Regions from separate parts of the Streptomyces sp. NPDC101219 genome, predicted to be linked through region 2. Evidence: riboswitches for the same ligand, from Rfam matches in the RefSeq annotation. Region 2 holds a riboswitch; each other region holds the start of a gene.

Region 1 (5,451 bases), on a different contig from region 2:
CAGCAGGGGGAAGTCGACGGCGGTGGCGGCCTCGACGGTGGCCGCCGCGATGCCCGGCCAGCTGAAGACGGTCTCCACCAGCAGGGCGCCGGTGATGAGTTCGGGGACGCGGGAGCCGATCAGGGTGAGCACGGGCAGCAGTCCGGAGCGCAGGGCGTGGCCGAGGAGCACGGTGCGTTCGGCGAGGCCGCGGGCGCGGGCGCCGCGCACCGGGTCCTCGGCGAGGGCGTCGCCGACGCCCTGGCGGACGTAGAGCGTGAACCAGGGAAGCTGGGACACGGCGAGGACGCCGGCGGGCAGCACGAGGTGGCTCGCGAGCTGTCCGGCGGTGACGTGGTCGCTGCCGGTGTCGGTGAGGCCGCCGGCCGGCAGGACGTCCAGTTTCAGGGCGAACAGCCAGATGGCGAGCAGGGCGATCCAGAAGACCGGGGCGGCTTCCAGGGAGTAGGCGACGGAGGTGACCGCGCGGTCGAGGACGGAGCCGGGGCGGCGGGCGGCCAGCACGCCGAGCAGGGTGCCGAGCAGGACGGCGACGGCGAAGGCGACGGTGCACAGCAGCGTCGACCACACCAGCCGTTCGCCGATGACCTCGGCGACGGGCTGGCGCATCACGGTGGACTGGCCGAGGTCGCCGGTGACCGCGGAGGTCAGCCATTCCCACCAGCGGGCGGTCAGCGGCCGGTCCACGCCCAGGTTGTCCCGCAGCCGGTCCAGGGTCTCCTGGTCGGCGCCGAGCGCGGCGGTGCCCGCGTACGCCTTGACCGGGTCGAAGGGGGAGGCGGCGGCGATCGCGAACACGCCGAAGGTGACGACGAGGAGCACGGGCACGGCGAACAGGGCCCGCCGTGCCGTGAGGCGTCCCATCGCCGCCCAGGGCAGCCTGCTCACTTCTTCGGCGTCCAGTCCTCGACGTTCCACCAGGGGCCGCTGGCGAAGCCGTGCTCGTGGGGCTCGGTCTGGGTGGTGAGGCCGTCCCAGCGGTCGGCGAGGACGTAGAGGTGGTCGATGTGGGTGAGGAAGGTGTAGCCGGGGTTCTTCACGAGGGCGCGCTGGAGGTCGTCGTAGGCGGCCTTGCGGTCGGCCTGGACGCGGGTGCGGCGGCCGGTGTCGAGGGCCTTGTCCACGGCCGGGTCGTCGTAGCGGGCCATGTTGTTGAAGCCGTCGCCGGCGAGGGAGGAGTGCAGCAGGGTGTAGAGGCCGAAGTCGGGGTCGCCGGTGCTGCCGAAGCCCGCGAGGACGGCGTCCTGCTTCATCCTGGGCTCGATGACCTCCCAGGTGCCGCTCTCGACCTTGACGTCGATGCCGGCCTGCTTGGCGTCGGAGGCGTAGGCGAGCGCGTGGTCCTGGCGGACCTTGTCGCCGGAGGGGTAGTAGAGGGTGAAGGCGGCACGGCGGCCGTCCTTGGTGCGGATGCCGTCCTGGCCGGGCTTCCAGCCGGCGTCGTCGAGGAGCTTCTTGGCTCCGGCGAGGTCGCGCGGCCGCTGGATGTCCTCGGCGAACCAGGAGTCGTCGACGGGGAGCGGGCCGTAGGCGGGGCGGCCGGCGCCGTCGAGGATCTTGTCGACCATGGCCTTGCGGTCGACGGAGAGGTCGAGGGCGCGGCGGATCGCGGTGTCGCGGGTGACGGGGTTCTCGGTGGGGAGGGTGACCGCGCGGAAATCGTAGGAGGTGGCCCGGTACGTCGTGCGGTCGTCGTCGTTCTTGAAGGTGGCGGCGAGGTTGGGCGGCAGTGTCGCGCCGTCGAGATCACCGGAGCGCAGCCGGGTGGCGCGGACGTCGTCGTCGGCGATGACCGCCATGGTGAGCTTCTTCACCTTCGGGGCGCCGCCCCAATAGTCCGGGTTGGCCTTGAAGGTGAGCTTTTCTCCCTTGCGCCAGTCGGCGAGGACGTAGGGTCCGGTGCCGACCGGCCGGGTGTTGAAGGAGCCGGTGTTCGGGTCCTGCTTCCCGGCCACGTGCTCGGGGACGATGGGCAGCACGGTGCGGGCGGCGAAGGCGGCGTAGGGGTAGTCGAGGGTGAAGACGACCTTGTGCTCGCCGTCGGCCCGGACCTCCTTGATCGCGTCCAGCTCGCTCTTGGCGGTGCTGTTGGTCTTGCCGTCGAGCACCGTGCGGTAGGTGTAGACGACGTCCTCGCTGGTCAGCGGCTCACCGTCGGTGAACTTGACGTCGTCGCGCAGGGTGAAGGTGTAGGTGCGGCCGTCCTCACTGATCTCGGGGAGGGCCTTGGCCAGCGCGGGCTTCAGGTTCATCTCCGCGTCGCGGGCCAGCAGCCCGTCGAAGATCTTCGAGTTGCCGTCCTTGCCGTAGCCGAGCAGCGGGTTCAGGGTGTCGGGTTCGGTGGAGACCCCGATCACCACGGCGTCGGCGGACCCGCCACCGTCGGCACCGCCGCTTCCGGGGGCCGAGCAGGCGGCGAGCGCGCAGGCCGTCACTGCGGCGACGGCGGCGCTCCGTGCGCGTCGGGTCGTCATCGAACCTCACATCCCAGTTGACCGATCATCGTTGTTGCATATTAGTTGCAGGAAGAACCTGCCCGGTACCGGCTCCCCCCAGTCGCCCGCACGCTCCCCCGCTCCGGGGCGCGTGCCGCAGGGAGGGCGGGCGCCGTGCGTGCGCCCCCGTGACCGCTTGTCACCGGCCGGGCACGGGGACTACTGTCACCACGCCTTGGTGACGGGAAATCCGGTGCGACACCGGTGCGGCCCTCGCCACTGTGATCGGGAAGTCCTGCTCCTGCCCCCACGGGCAGCCACTGGGTCCTCGGACCCGGGAAGGCGGAGCACGGGCGGTGGTACCCGTCAGCCAGGAGACCGGCCAAGGCGCGTCAACCATCCACGAGGTGCTGGAGAGGGTCTGCTGAGCCATGCACATAGCCGAGGGTTTCCTTCCTCCGGCGCACGCGGTCGCCTGGGGTGCCGTGTCGGCGCCGTTCGTCGTCCACGGAGCCCGGTCGCTCGTCCGTGAAGTCCGGAGCCATCCCGAGAGCACGCTGCTGCTCGGCGCGTCGGGAGCGTTCACCTTCGTCCTGTCCGCGCTGAAACTGCCGTCGGTCACCGGCAGTTGCTCCCATCCCACCGGTACGGGGCTGGGCGCGATCCTGTTCCGGCCGCCGGTCATGGCGGTCCTGGGCACCATCACCCTGCTGTTCCAGGCGCTGCTGCTGGCCCACGGCGGGCTGACCACGCTCGGCGCGAACGTCTTCTCCATGGCGGTCGTCGGACCGTGGGCCGGGTACGGCGTCTACCGGCTGCTGCGCCGCGCGGACGTGCCCCTGATGGGCGCGGTGTTCGCCGCCGCGTTCGTCGCCGACCTGTCGACGTACTGCGTGACCAGCGTGCAACTGGCGCTCGCCTTCCCCGACCCGGGCAGCGGAGTCCTGGGCGCGCTCGGCACGTTCGGCTCCGTCTTCGCCGTCACGCAGATCCCGCTGGCAGTGAGCGAGGGGCTGCTGACCGTGCTGGTGATGCGGCTGCTGGTGCAGTCCAGCAGGGGCGAACTGACCCGGCTCGGCGTGCTGGTGACGCGGGCCGGACGCACGACGTCCGACGCGGCCTCCGAGGCGGTGGCCCGGTGAACCGGAACACGCGGATCAACGCGCTGCTGCTGCTGGTGGTCGCCGCGCTCGCGGTGCTGCCGCTGGCGCTCGGGCTCGGGGACCACAAGGAGGAGCCTTTCGCGGGTGCGGACGCCGAAGCCGAGACGGCGATCACCGAGATCGACCCGGACTACGAGCCGTGGTTCTCGCCGCTGTACGAACCGCCGTCCGGAGAGGTCGAGTCGGCGCTGTTCGCCCTCCAGGCGGCGATCGGCGCGGGCGTCCTCGCGTACTACTTCGGGCTGCGGCGGGGCCGGCGGCAGGGCGAGGAGCGGGCGTCGGCGACCCCGGAGGCGGACACCGGCGCCCCGGCCGGCGCGCCGGCCGGTTCCCGGGGCGCCGACGGCGAGCGGCCGGTCTGATCCCGGATGCTGCCGATCGACGCGGCGGCGCACAGCAGCCGCTGGCGCCGCCGCCATCCCGTGGACAAGGCCGTGCTCGGCCTCGGGCTCACCGTGCTGGCCGTCTCGCTGCCGCCCTGGCCGGGCGCGGCCCTCGTGCTGGTCACCGCGCTCGCGGTGCTGCTGGGACCGGCCCGGGTGCCCGGCCGGCGGCTGTGGCGCGCCTACCGGGTACCGCTGGCGTTCTGCGTCACCGGTGCACTCCCGCTGCTCGTGCAGGTGGGCGGGCCCGGCGGCTTCGTCTCGGCGGCGCCCCACGGGCCGCAGCGGGCTGCGGAGTTGCTGCTGCGGACCTCCGCGGCCTCGCTGGGCGTGCTGCTGTTCGCCTTCACCACTCCGTTGTCCGACCTGCTGCCCCGGCTGGTGCGGGCCGGGGTCCCGGCCCCGCTCGTCGACGTGGCGCTGGTGACGTACCGCATGAGTTTCCTGCTGCTCGACTCCGTGCGCCGGGTCCGCGAGGCGCAGGCCGCCCGGCTCGGGCACACCACCCGGGCGGCGACCTGGCGTTCGCTGGGCGGGCTGGGCGCCACCGCGTTCGTCCGGTCCTTCGACCGGGCGGCGCGGCTGCAGGCCGGGCTGGCCGGACGCGGCTACGACGGCACCCTGCGCGTGCTGGTGCCCGAGGCGCGGATCTCGGTGCGCTTCACCGCCGCGAGCCTGGCCCTGCTGGCGGCGCTGGCCGCCCTGACCCTCGTCCTGGAGAGGCCGCTGTCTTGAGCGAGTCCGCGCTGGTCGCCCTGCGGGGCGTCTCCTTCGCCTACGAGGACGGCCCGCCCGTGCTCAGCGGCCTCGACTTCGACGTCCGCGGCGGGCGCGCGCTGGCCCTGCTGGGCCGCAACGGCAGCGGCAAGACCACCCTGATGCGGCTGCTCAGCGGCGGACTGCGCCCGCACACCGGGGAGTTGATCCTGGCCGGTGAGCCGGTGCGGTACGACCGGGCCGGGCTGACCCGGCTGCGGACGGCCGTGCAGCTGGTGGTGCAGGACCCGGACGACCAGCTGTTCGCCGCGTCCGTCGGCCAGGACGTGTCGTTCGGGCCGCTGAACCTCGGGCTGTCCGACGCCGAGGTGCGCGGCCGGGTCGCGGAGGCGCTGGCCGCGCTGGACATCACCGGCCTCGCCGACCGGCCCACCCATCTGCTGTCCTACGGGCAGCGCAAGCGGGCGGCGATCGCGGGGGCGGTGGCGATGCGGCCCCGGGTGCTGATCCTGGACGAGCCGACCGCGGGCCTCGACCCCGACGGCCAGGAGCGGCTGCTGGCCACCCTCGACGGGCTGCGCGGGGCGGGCACCACGGTGGTGATGGCCACCCATGACGTGGACCTCGCCCTGCGCTGGGCCGACGACGCGGCCGTGCTCACCCCGTCGGGGGTGAGCACCGGGCCGGTCGCCGGCCTGCTGTCCCGCACGGACCTGCTGCGGGCGGCCGGTCTGCGGCTGCCGTGGGGCGTGG
Region 2 (5,451 bases):
GGGCGGCTACGCCTACGGCCGCGAACTCGACGGCCGCCCCGCCCGGGACGAGATGGAGACGGCGTACCGCCGGATCGCCGTCGCCGCCAAGAACACCGACACCCGCGAACACGACATCGCCGACTCCGACGACTACTTCCAGTACCACGGCGGCATGGTCGCCACCGTCCGCGCCCTGCGCGGCACCGCCCCCGAGGCGTACATCGGCGACTCCACCCGCCCCGAGACGGTCCGCACCCGCACCCTCGTCGAGGAGACCTCCCGCGTCTTCCGCGCCCGGGTCGTCAACCCCAAGTGGATCGAGGCGATGCGCCGCCACGGCTACAAGGGCGCCTTCGAACTGGCCGCCACCGTGGACTACCTCTTCGGCTACGACGCCACGACCGGCGTCCTCGCCGACTGGATGTACGACAAGCTCACCGAGACCTATGTCCTGGACCCCGCCAACCGGGAGTTCCTCCAGCAGGCCAACCCGTGGGCCCTGCACGGCATCGCCGAACGGCTGCTGGAGGCCGAGTCGCGCGGCATGTGGGAGAAGCCGGACCCTGCGGTGCTCCAGCAGCTGCGGCAGGTGTTCCTGGAGACGGAGGGCGAACTGGAGGGCGACGACTGAACGCCGTCCCCCGGTCCGCCCCCGTCCCGTCTCCTGCGGTCAGGCACGCTCCGGGGCGTTCGCCCCGGAAGGCGCGCGGCCCGGCAGGAAGGTCACGTGCGGCGCCCCCGTCCCCGGATGGACACCGACGTCCGCCGCGACCCCGTACACCTCGGCCAGCAGCCCGGGGGTGAGCACCTCCGCGGGCGTCCCGGAGGCCACGACCTCGCCGTCGTACAGCACGTGGAGACGGTCGCAGTAGTAGGCGGCCAGATTCAGGTCGTGCAGCGCGAGCAGCACCGTCGCGGGCAGCCGCCGCAGAGCACCCAGGATGTCCAACTGGTGCCGGATGTCGAGGTGGTTGGTGGGTTCGTCGAGGACCAGCAGCGCGGGCCGCTGGGCGAGGGCGCGGGCGATGAGCACCCGCTGGCGTTCACCGCCGGACAGCCGGTCGAACGGGCGGTCCGCGAGGTGACGGGCCCCGACCGCCGTCAGGGCCTCGCCGATCAGCGCCGCGTCCTCGGCGGTGTCGCCGTCGAGGAGCCGTTTGTGCGGGGTGCGGCCCATGGCGACGACCTCCCGGACCCTCAGGTCGAAGTCCGCGCCCGCGTCCTGCACCACCGCCGCGACGGTCCGGGCCAGCCGCCGCACCGGCAGCGACCAGGCGTCGGCGCCGTCGACCCGGACCCGGCCGGAGTCCGGCCGCAGCACCCGGTAGACGGCCCGCAACAGGGTCGACTTGCCGCTGCCGTTGGGCCCGACCAGCCCGATGGTCTCGCCCGGGCGGGCGGTCAGGGACACGCCCCGCACCAGGCGCCGTGCGCCCGCGGACAGTGTGACGTCCTCCACGGCGAGGGCGGCGGCACCCGCGCCGTCGCCGCCCGGGGCGTCGGTGCCGGTGGCCGTCGGGTCCGTCATGCCCGTCCCCCTTCCGTGCCGCGCCGGGCGTCCCGGCGCATCAGCCACAGGAAGAACGGCCCCCCGCACAGCGCGGTGAGCACCCCGACGGGGATCTCCATGGGTGCCGCGACGACACGGGCGCCGATGTCCGCCCAGATCAGGAACACCGCCCCGCCGAGCGCGGCCGTCGGCAGCACCCGGCGGTGGTCGGAGCCCACCAGCAGCCGCACGATGTGGGGCATCATCAGGCCGACGAAGCCGATCGGCCCGGCCGCCGCCACCAGCACCCCGGTGACGAGGGAGACCAGCACGAACAGGCGGGCCCGGAACCGTGCCACGTCCAGCCCCATCGTCGTCGCCGCCTCCTCGCCGGCCAGCAGCAGGTTGAGGTTGCGGGCCTGCGCCAGCAGGACACCGACGCCCACGGCCAGGGACAGCACGGGCAGCCACAAGGTGTCCCAGCCGACGCCGCCGAGCCCGCCGAGGGTCCAGGCGAGGACCGCGCGGGCCTCGTTGCCCCGGTCGGTGGTCAGCAGCAGCAGGTTCAGCAGCGCGGTCAGCACCGCGGCGACCGCCACCCCGGACAGCACCAGCCGGGCCGAGGTGATCCGGCCGCCGGTGCGGGCCGTGGCGTAGACGACGACCAGCGCGCCGATCGCCCCCGCGAACGCGGCGACCGACAACGACACCGCCCCGAACACGCTCACCCCGAACACGATCACAGCGACCGCCCCCAGCGACGCCCCGGAGGACACTCCCAGCAGGTAGGGCTCGGCGAGCGGATTGCGCAGCAGGGCCTGCAGGGCGGCTCCGACGACGGCCAGCCCGGCACCGGTCACCGCGCCGAGCAGCACCCGGGGCGCCCGGACGTCCAGCACGATCGTCTCGCGCGCCCGCGACCAACCGGGCTCGGCCCACTCCACGCCCCACGCGTGGGTGACGATGCCCCACACCTGGCCGGGCGGCACCCGCACCGACCCGATCGCCAGCCCCGCCGTGGCGGACGCCACGAGCAGGGCGGCGAGGACCAGCAGGACCGCGGCCAGGCGCACGCGGCCCGGCGCGGTGGCCCTCCCGGACACGACCGCGTCAGTGCCGGTGCGGCTCACCGGAAGCTCTCGGGGTGCAGCCCGCGCGCCAGGTCGCCCACCGCGTGGGCGGACCGCACCCCGACCAGGGTGGCCGTCAACGGCAGCACGACGAACCGTTTGTTGCGGATCGCCGGCACGTCCTTCAGGGCGGGCTGCGCGAGCAGGAACTTCTTCTTCTCCTCGACGCTCCCGGCCCCGGCGTAGTCGTACACGGCGATCACCTCGGGGCGGCGCTCGACGACCTGCTCCCAGGACACGTCACCGAAGACGTCGTCGAGGTCGGCGAACACGTTCTCCCCGCCCGCCAGCCGGATCAGCTCCGTGCCCAGGCTCTTGCCGCCCGCGGTGAACGGCGCCTTGTCGCCGCTGTCGTACACGAACACGGGCACCCGCCGCTCGCCCTCGACCGCCTTCACCGCCTTCCCGACCCGGCCCCGCAGATCGGCGACCAGTTCATCCGCCCGCTCGGACACCCCGAAGACGCGGCCGACGGTGCGGATCTCGTCGTAGGTGTCCCGCATCGTCACCCGCTTCTTCCCGCAGTACTCGCGGTTGAGGTGGGTGTCGACCCCGGCGTCCGCGAACGCCTCCCGGGAACGCCCCTGCTTCTCGTCGAAGGCGCTGCCGTACCCGCCGTAGACGAGGTCGGGCTCCACATCGAGCACCTTCTCGAACGACGGTTCCCGCTCGGCCAGTTCGGGGACGGCTTCGAAGTCCGCCTTCAGCTCCGGCAGGACCTCGGAGTCGGGGAAGGCGGTGCCGACCATGCGGTCCTTCAGACCGAGCGCCAGCAGCAGTTCCGCCGGATGCTGGTGGATGGTGACGACCCGGGACGGGGGCCGCTCGTACGTCGTCCGCACACCGCAGTTGTCGACGGTGACGGGAAAGCCCTTCGGCACCGGGGCACTTGCCTTGGCCGCACCGGCGGTCCCGCCGCCGGACGCACCGCAGCCGGCGGTCAGCAGCACCGCCGACAGGGCGACGGCGACCGTCCGGAGACGGGGCGGGCGAAGGGACCGCGACGCCACGGACGGACGGGGCGACCGGCGCGTGCGGGCCTGGGTGAACCGCGTGCGGGCAGGGGTGAACAAGGGGGACACGTGAGCCTCCTGGAGTCCGCGCTCCTCGGGACGGGCCCGCGACAGGCCAGTGTCCTGACTCCCGGATCGCTGTTCCCCCTCGCCTTCCCACGCGGCGCGCAGTGGCATCGAACAGGGGTGCACTCCCCGGTCACAGTGGCGGGACCGTGCCGGATTCGCACCGGCTTCCTGTCTCCCGTCGCGGCGATGACCCGTCGATCCTACTGGCTCCGCGGAGGCTCCCGCTCCCGGCGACGACGGGTGAGCGGCCCGAGGAAGCGGGCCCCCGGCCCGCGCTCGTGCCGGCCCCGCGCCGGTGCCTCAGGTGCCGTCGATCTTCTCCAGCAGCGTCCGGGCCTCGACCGTGCGGCGGTGGTCCGGGCCGAAGGAGGCCAGGCAGGCATCGTGCGCGGCTGCGGCCCGCTGACGGGCCTCGGGGGCGCGCCCCAGCCCCGACAGGGCGTTGGCGAAGGCCAGGTCGACGGCGCCGGTGTCCGGGAGGCGCTGGTGTCCGGGCAGGCCGCGGTACAGCTTGTCGGCGGTCCGCGCCTCGGTGAGGGCGTCGTCGTGGCGGCCCTGGCCGTTGAGGCTGCGCGCCAGGCCGAGCCGCAGGACCAGGGCCTGCCGGTCACGTTCCGGATGGGCGGCCAGGGCCTCGCGGGCGACGGTCTCGGCCTCCTGGTGCCGCCCCTGCGCGTTGAGGGCGAAGGCCAGCCCGTTGCGGGCGGCCGCCATCAGGCGGGGCGTCTCCGGGCCCGATTTCCGGCCCGCGGCTTCGACGACCGCCGCGCATTCCGCCTCGCACTCGGCGTGCCGGCCGAGCGAGGTCATCTGCTGGGCGCGGTCCGAGCGCAGCTTCAGGGTCAGCCAGTGATCCGCTCCGAAGAACCGGCCGAAGGCGGGCAGCGCTTCGTCGTAGGTGGCGAGCGCCTCGGCGTGCTTCCCCTGGGAGCCCGCCGCCAGGGCGGCGATGTTCAGCGCCACGGCCGCGTACTCGTCGTCGCGCGCCCGGGCCACGGCACGCGCCCCGGCCTCCGCCTCGGCGTAACGCCCGGCCTCGTACAGGGCCTTGGCCTCGCCCACGGGCGTACCCGCCATCGTCTCGGCGTCACTGCGGCGTCGTGCGCGGAACCATTTCATGACGAGCGAGCATACGGTGCGCGCAGCGGCAGTTCCGGCGCGCCCGGAGCCCGCCTGCTCACCTCCCGGGCAGGAACCGAGTTCCAGGTTTGCCGCTGCTCCCCTCACGCCCCCGCCGCCCCCCTCACGCCCCCGCCGGGCGGCCCGTGCTCTGCCGGACCACCAGGTGGGTGGCCAGCTCTATGCGCTGGGCGGCCTTGCCGGGGTCGCCCGGCTGGAGCAGCATGCGGGTGGCCTCCTCGGCCATGTGCTTCAGGGGCTGGTGGACGGTGGTGAGGGGCGGGCTGGACCACTGGGCCAGGGGGACGTCGTCGTAGCCGACCACCGACAGGTCCTCGGGGACGCGCAGGCCCTTGACGCGGGCGGCCTCCAGGACGCCGAGGGCCTGGAGGTCGCTGCCGGCGAAGACGGCCGTCGGCCGGTCGGGGCCCTCCAGCAGGGACATCGCGTGCTCGAAGCCGCCCTGCACGTGGAAGTCGCCGAAGCGGGTCAGGCGGGGGTCGGGTTCCAGGCCCGCCATGGCCATGGCCGAGCGGTAGCCGTCGAGGCGGGCGAGGGAGCAGAGCATGTCCTCGGGGCCGGTGACGATGGCGATGCGTTCGTGCCCCAGCTCGGTGAGGTGGCGGGTGGCGGCGAGTCCGCCGGCCCA
Region 3 (5,451 bases), 120 kb from region 2:
GGCAGCGACCACCCGGCCGCCCCTGAGGACGACGACCTGGTCGCAGTACATGGCCGCCAGGTTCAGGTCGTGCAGGGCGACGACGCTGGTGACGGGGAGTTCGACGATCAGCTTCAACAAGTCGAGCTGGTGCTGGATGTCGAGGTGGTTGGTGGGTTCGTCCAGGAGCAACTCGCGCGGTTCCTGGGCCAGGGCGCGGGCGATCTGCACGCGCTGGCGCTCGCCGCCGGAGAGCGTGTGCCAGGGCTGGTCCGCGCGGCCGGTGAGGCCGGTGCGCTCAAGGGCGCTGCGCACGGCTTCCTCGTCGGCCGCGGTGGCGGGGGTCCAAGCGCGTCGGTGCGGGATGCGGCCGAGGCGTACGACGTCGAGAACGGTCAGCTCGACGAGGGTGTCGGAGTGCTGCTCGACGACGGCAACGCGCCTGGCCACGGCGCGGCGGCCCCAGTCGCCGAGGGGACGCCCGTCGAGGGTGACGATGCCGGAGGCGGGGGCGAGGACGCCGGACAGCAGCCGCAGCAGCGTCGACTTGCCGGAGCCGTTGGGGCCGAGCACCCCGGTCACGGAGCCGGGCCGGGGGGTGAGGCTCACACCGTCGACGATCAGCCGCCCGTCGAGGGTGCGGCTCACGCGGTCGGCAGCGAGGGTGTGCGGCCCGGCGGGTGCCTGTCCACGGCCGGGCGGCCGGGTACCGGCGTCCCGCCGCTCGGTGCCGGTCGTCATCGCATCCTCCTCGTGCGGTACAGGACCAGGACGAACGCCGGAACACCGACGAGTGAGGTGACCACGCCCACCGGCACCTCCTGGGGGTCGAGGACGGTACGGGCCAGGGTGTCGGCCCAGACCAGGAACACCGCCCCGGCGAGCGCGGTGACCGGCAGCAGCCTGGCGTGCCCCGGGCCGACGAGGGCGCGGGCGGCGTGCGGCAGGACCAGGCCGACGAAGCCGATCGCCCCCGCCGAGCTGACCAGCGCGGCGGTCAGCAGCGCGGTCACGCACAGCAGCACCAACCGGGTCCGGGCGACGGACACCCCGAGCGTGGCCGCGGCGTTCTGGCCGAAGGCGAAGGCGTCCAGGGTGCGTGCGTAGCCGAGGCACAGCACGAGGGCGAGCGCCAGGACGGCCGCGCAGAGCCCCACTTCGGTCCAGCCGGCCCCGCTGAGCGAGCCGAGCATCCAGAACAGCACGCCCCGGGTGGTCTCCGCGTCGGCCGCCGTCGTCACGACGAACGAGGTCAAGGCGGAGAACAACTGCATCGCGGCCACCCCGGACAGGACCACCCGGTCGGTCGTCCCGCCGAGGGTGTGGCTGAGGAGCAGCACCAGAGCGAACGAGCTCAGGGCGCCCACGAAGGCGCCGCCGGAGACGGTCAGGACGCCGCCGCCGGCGCCGAGGACGATCACGGCGACGGCGCCGGTCGACGCACCGGAGGAGACGCCCAGGACGAAGGGATCGGCGAGGGGGTTGCGCAGCAGGGACTGCATCACCGCGCCGCACACGGCGAGTCCGGCCCCGCACACCGCGGCGAGCAGGGTGCGAGGCAGCCGCAGGTTCCACACGATGCCCTCGCGGATCGGCGTGAGATCCGTCGAACCCCAGCCCAGGTGGGAGGCGATCACCGACCACACGTCGCCCACCGCGATGTCCGCCGGACCGATGGTGATGGCCACGGCGACGGACGCGGTGAGCACCGCCAGCCCGGCGCCCAGGCCGGCGACGACGCGCACCACCCGGACGGCACCCCGCATGGGGCGGACCGGGGAGGACCGCAGGGCGGTTCTCATCCGGCGAGCCCGTACTCGCGCAGCGCCGCGGCGACCTTCTCCACGCCCTCGACGGTACGGATCGTCGGGTTCATGGCCTGCCCGCTGAGCACGACGTACCGCTTCTCCTTCACCGCCTTCATGTTCTTCGTCGCCGGGTTCGACTGCAGGAACGCGATCTTCTTCGCGGCCGACTCGGCGGTCTGCGACTTGCGCGTGAGGTCGCCGATGACGAGCACGTCGGGATCGCGGTCGGCGACGGTCTCCCAGTTGATCTGGGGCCACTCCTGCGTGCTGTCGTCGAAGACGTTCTGCGCGCCGAGCGCGTGGGTGATGATGCCGGGCGCGCCGCAGCAGCCCGCCATGTAGGGGGACTCCTGGTTCGCGAACCAGTACAGGACGGTGGTGTCCTCGGCGCGGATCCCCGCCGTGGCCTTCGTCACCCGGCTCTTCAGCCGGGCGACGAGCTTCTCGCCCCGCTCGTCCACGCCGAAGACCCGGGCCAGTTCCCGTACTTCGCGGTAGACCGTCTCCATGGTCAGGGGCTTGGTCCGTGAGCCGTCGCCGTCGCCGCTGTTGTCCTTGCCCTCGCAGTCGGCGGGTGACAGGTACGTCGGTACGCCGAGCTCCTCGAACTTCTCGCGGGAGGCCACCCCGCCCTTGCTCAGGGTGGAGGTGAAGGAGGAGGCGACGAAGTCCGGTTCGGTGTCCAGGACTCGCTCGAACGACGGCTGGTTGTCGGCGAGCCGGGGCACCTTGGCGTTGGCCTTCTCCAGTCCCTTCATGACCGGGTCGGTCCAGGTGGCGGTTCCCACCACGCGGTCGGCGAGGCCGAGGGAGAGCAGGATCTCGGTGGTGCCCTGGTTCAGGGACACAGCCCTCTTCGGCGGAGCCTCGACCGTCACCTTCTGCCCGCAGTTGTCGAACGTGACGGCTCCTGCATCCGAGCCGCCGGACTTCGGGGACGAGCCGGAGTCGGAGCCGGAACCGCACGCGGTGAGCAGCAGGGCCCCGGTCAGGAGCAGGACGGAACAATGGGCGGGACGTGACAAGTGCACGGTTGCGGCTTCCTAGGCGTCGGGACCCATACGCGGGGTCCGTGCGGACGATCGGGTGCCAGCAGGTCTTCGGACTCGGGATCACCCCGGCGGGACGCCTTCCCGGACCCGGCCGTAACCGTCGTCCAGTGGCTTCGCTGCCCCGCCCGTCACCCTCACCGCTGCGCGTCAGTTCCGGACTCTCACCGGATTCCCTGACCCGTGCACGTGTACGGACACGCCCACGAGTTCGACTGGCGTCCGGAAGCTACCACAGCCTTACCCATGTGGTCCGACCTGCCCGTCTGCGGTGCCCGCCGGGCCGAGGCGCGCTCCCCTCAGGTGGCCGCCGCTCCCAGTGGCTTCTCCGGCGCTGGTTCGGCCATGCGAGTCCCCAGGCGTCGGCCGAAGGGGACAAAGGCCACCGCGGCGCGGGCCAGGTCTGCCGGACCCCCGACCGCAGCGGTTGTATGACGTCCTGCTCGTGACCGTCTTCTCGACCAGCACCGTCCGGCGCCCATGGCGCCGCAATTCCCGAGCCCCGCCATCGCGGGCCGAACGCGCCGCGGCCCGTCCGGGAAGCCAAGTCCGCTGCCGTCGCGGATCCTTCGCCCCGCCCGGGAACCGTCCGTCTCTCCCGTCCGACTGCTGTGAGGAGGCAGGGAGGTGGCATGGAAGGGCTGGATGTCCGGATGTCGGGCGTCGTGTGCCGGCACGGCCGGGTCGAGGCCGTGCGCGACGTCGATCTCGACGTCGTGCGCGGGCAACGGGTGGCGCTGACCGGTACCAACGGGTCGGGCAAGACCACGTTGCTGCGTGCTGTTCTGGGGCTGCACCGGCATGTCGCGGGCCGGATCCTGGTGGGTGGCCGGGACACCGGGAGTGCTGCCGAGTGGGCGTGGCGGCGACGGGCGTGCGCGTGGATCCCGCAGAAGCCGGCGACCGGACGTTTTCCCTTGCTGGCAAGCGAGTTGCTGGCCAGCGGCGGTGCGCGTGCCGAGGCGGCGGAGGCGGCCGGCAAGCTCGGGGTCGGGCATCTCGCCGACCGGCCGTTGCACACATTGTCCGGTGGTCAGCTTCAGCGTATGTACCTGGCGCGGGCGGTCGGCTGTGTGGCGGCCGGGGCGGGCGTCCTGCTCGCCGACGAGCCGACCGCCGCCCTCGACTTCTCCGGTCAGGAGGAGGCGGCCGACGTCCTGCTCTCCCTGCCGGTGACCGTCGTGGTCGTCACCCACGACCGGGCTCTGGCCGAGCGCTGCGACCGGGTGCTGGAGATGGCCGCGGGACGTCTGCGGGAGGTCCGGTGAGCGTCCTGGCCGCGGCCGACGTCGGTCAGCTCCTGCAGCTCGTGCCCGTTCAACGGGCGGGTGTCGCCCTGCTGGTGGCCGCGGTCGGACTGCCGGTGATCGGTGTCGTCATCGTCGGCCTCGACATCATGCCGGTGCGGTTCGCGATGATGCATGTCGCACTCCTGGGCATCGCCGTTGCTCTGCTGACCGGGCTCGATCCCATGCTGTGTGCGCTGGTGGCCTGCGCGCTCGCCGGCGCCGGAGTCGCTCCGCTGGCCCGTACCCCGGACGGTCTGTCAGGTGCCATGGGTCTGCTGATGAGTCTGGCGATCGCCGCCGCCCTGCTCGTGCTGGCCGTCTCCGGCGTCAACGCGGCGGGCGCCTTCTCCCTGCTCTGGGGGTCCATCCTCTCGGTCGGTACCGCCGACCTGTGGCTGCTCGTCGTGCTGGCCGTCGTCGTACCGGCTCTTTTCTGGTGGCGTCGCAGAGACATCGCGCTCCTCCTCTACGACCGTGAACTCGCCCTGTCCTCGGGCGTGCGGGTCGACCGGCTCACCCTCGTGCTGCTGGTCCTGGTCGCGGTGTCCGTCGCCGGGGCCATCAAACTCACCGGCGCCCTCCTCGTCGACGCGCTGACGCTTCTTCCGGCCCTCGCCGCCCGGCGGCTGGGCCGCTCCCTGCTGTCCATCACCGTGTGGGCGGTCGGCATCGGTGTGGTCGTGAACCTGACCGGGTTCCTGGTCGCACTCCGGTTCGACTGGCCGCCCGGTCCCGTCCTCGTCCTCACGGCCGGCGTGGTCGTCCTCGCCGTCCATCTCGTACCCGAACGGAGAATCAGCTCATGGCGCGCACCCGCGTCCGCATCACTCCCCTCCTCGCACTGAGCTTCAGCGCGGTCCTCCTGCTGACGGCCACCGGCTGCGGTGGGGAAAGCGACACGTCGTCCTCCTCGTCCGACGCGGACGCGGACGCGGCGGGGAAGGGCACCGGCCCGGTCGTGGTCGCCACGACCAGTTGGGAAGGGGCGTTCGCCAAGGCCGCCGGTGCCGAGGACGTCACGGTCATCGTGCCGGAGTCGGTGCAGCACGCCCCCGACTACGACCCGAAACCCTCCGATCTCGCGGCCGTGGCGGACGCCGACTTCGTGCTGTACGCCCCCTTCGAGCCGTACGCCGAGAAGTTCAAGGAGGCCGCCGGAGGAGACGCCGAACTGGTCGAGGTCAACCTCGACAACGACGCGGACAAGGCCAAGGCCGAGATGACCCGGCTGGGCAAGATGTTCGGCACCGAGGACACCGCCGCCGGGTGGATCACCTCGTTCGACACCGAGTACGGCAAGCTGCAGAAGGACCTCAAGAGCGCCTG

Evidence for each region. A riboswitch is a leader RNA that binds a small molecule or an ion and turns the genes downstream of it on or off. The one in region 2 is predicted to bind cobalamin.
Region 1: another riboswitch for cobalamin. It lies ahead of ACIRPP_RS12575 (energy-coupling factor ABC transporter permease); the one in region 2 lies ahead of ACIRPP_RS10460 (ABC transporter substrate-binding protein).
Region 3: another riboswitch for cobalamin. It lies ahead of ACIRPP_RS09980 (ABC transporter substrate-binding protein); the one in region 2 lies ahead of ACIRPP_RS10460 (ABC transporter substrate-binding protein).

Annotation. Positions count from the first base shown of each region.
Region 1 is NZ_JBIWOK010000005.1:386,387-391,837, forward strand. It holds gene ACIRPP_RS12565 (ABC transporter permease) at 1-864, opposite strand, end outside; gene ACIRPP_RS12570 (ABC transporter substrate-binding protein) at 885-2,474, opposite strand; cobalamin riboswitch at 2,655-2,837, shown strand; gene ACIRPP_RS12575 (energy-coupling factor ABC transporter permease) at 2,867-3,577, shown strand; gene ACIRPP_RS12580 (energy-coupling factor ABC transporter substrate-binding protein) at 3,574-3,960, shown strand; gene cbiQ (cobalt ECF transporter T component CbiQ) at 3,967-4,716, shown strand; gene ACIRPP_RS12590 (energy-coupling factor ABC transporter ATP-binding protein) at 4,713-5,451, shown strand, end outside.
Region 2 is NZ_JBIWOK010000004.1:402,624-408,074, reverse strand. It holds gene cobN (cobaltochelatase subunit CobN) at 1-613, shown strand, start outside; gene ACIRPP_RS10470 (ABC transporter ATP-binding protein) at 653-1,510, opposite strand; gene ACIRPP_RS10465 (FecCD family ABC transporter permease) at 1,507-2,601, opposite strand; gene ACIRPP_RS10460 (ABC transporter substrate-binding protein) at 2,598-3,611, opposite strand; cobalamin riboswitch at 3,725-3,878, opposite strand; gene ACIRPP_RS10455 (tetratricopeptide repeat protein) at 3,984-4,802, opposite strand; gene ACIRPP_RS10450 (LacI family DNA-binding transcriptional regulator) at 4,927-5,451, opposite strand, start outside.
Region 3 is NZ_JBIWOK010000004.1:282,113-287,563, reverse strand. It holds gene ACIRPP_RS09990 (ABC transporter ATP-binding protein) at 1-720, opposite strand, end outside; gene ACIRPP_RS09985 (iron ABC transporter permease) at 717-1,745, opposite strand; gene ACIRPP_RS09980 (ABC transporter substrate-binding protein) at 1,778-2,818, opposite strand; cobalamin riboswitch at 2,861-3,054, opposite strand; gene ACIRPP_RS09975 (ATP-binding cassette domain-containing protein) at 3,469-4,104, shown strand; gene ACIRPP_RS09970 (metal ABC transporter permease) at 4,101-4,970, shown strand; gene ACIRPP_RS09965 (metal ABC transporter solute-binding protein, Zn/Mn family) at 4,928-5,451, shown strand, end outside.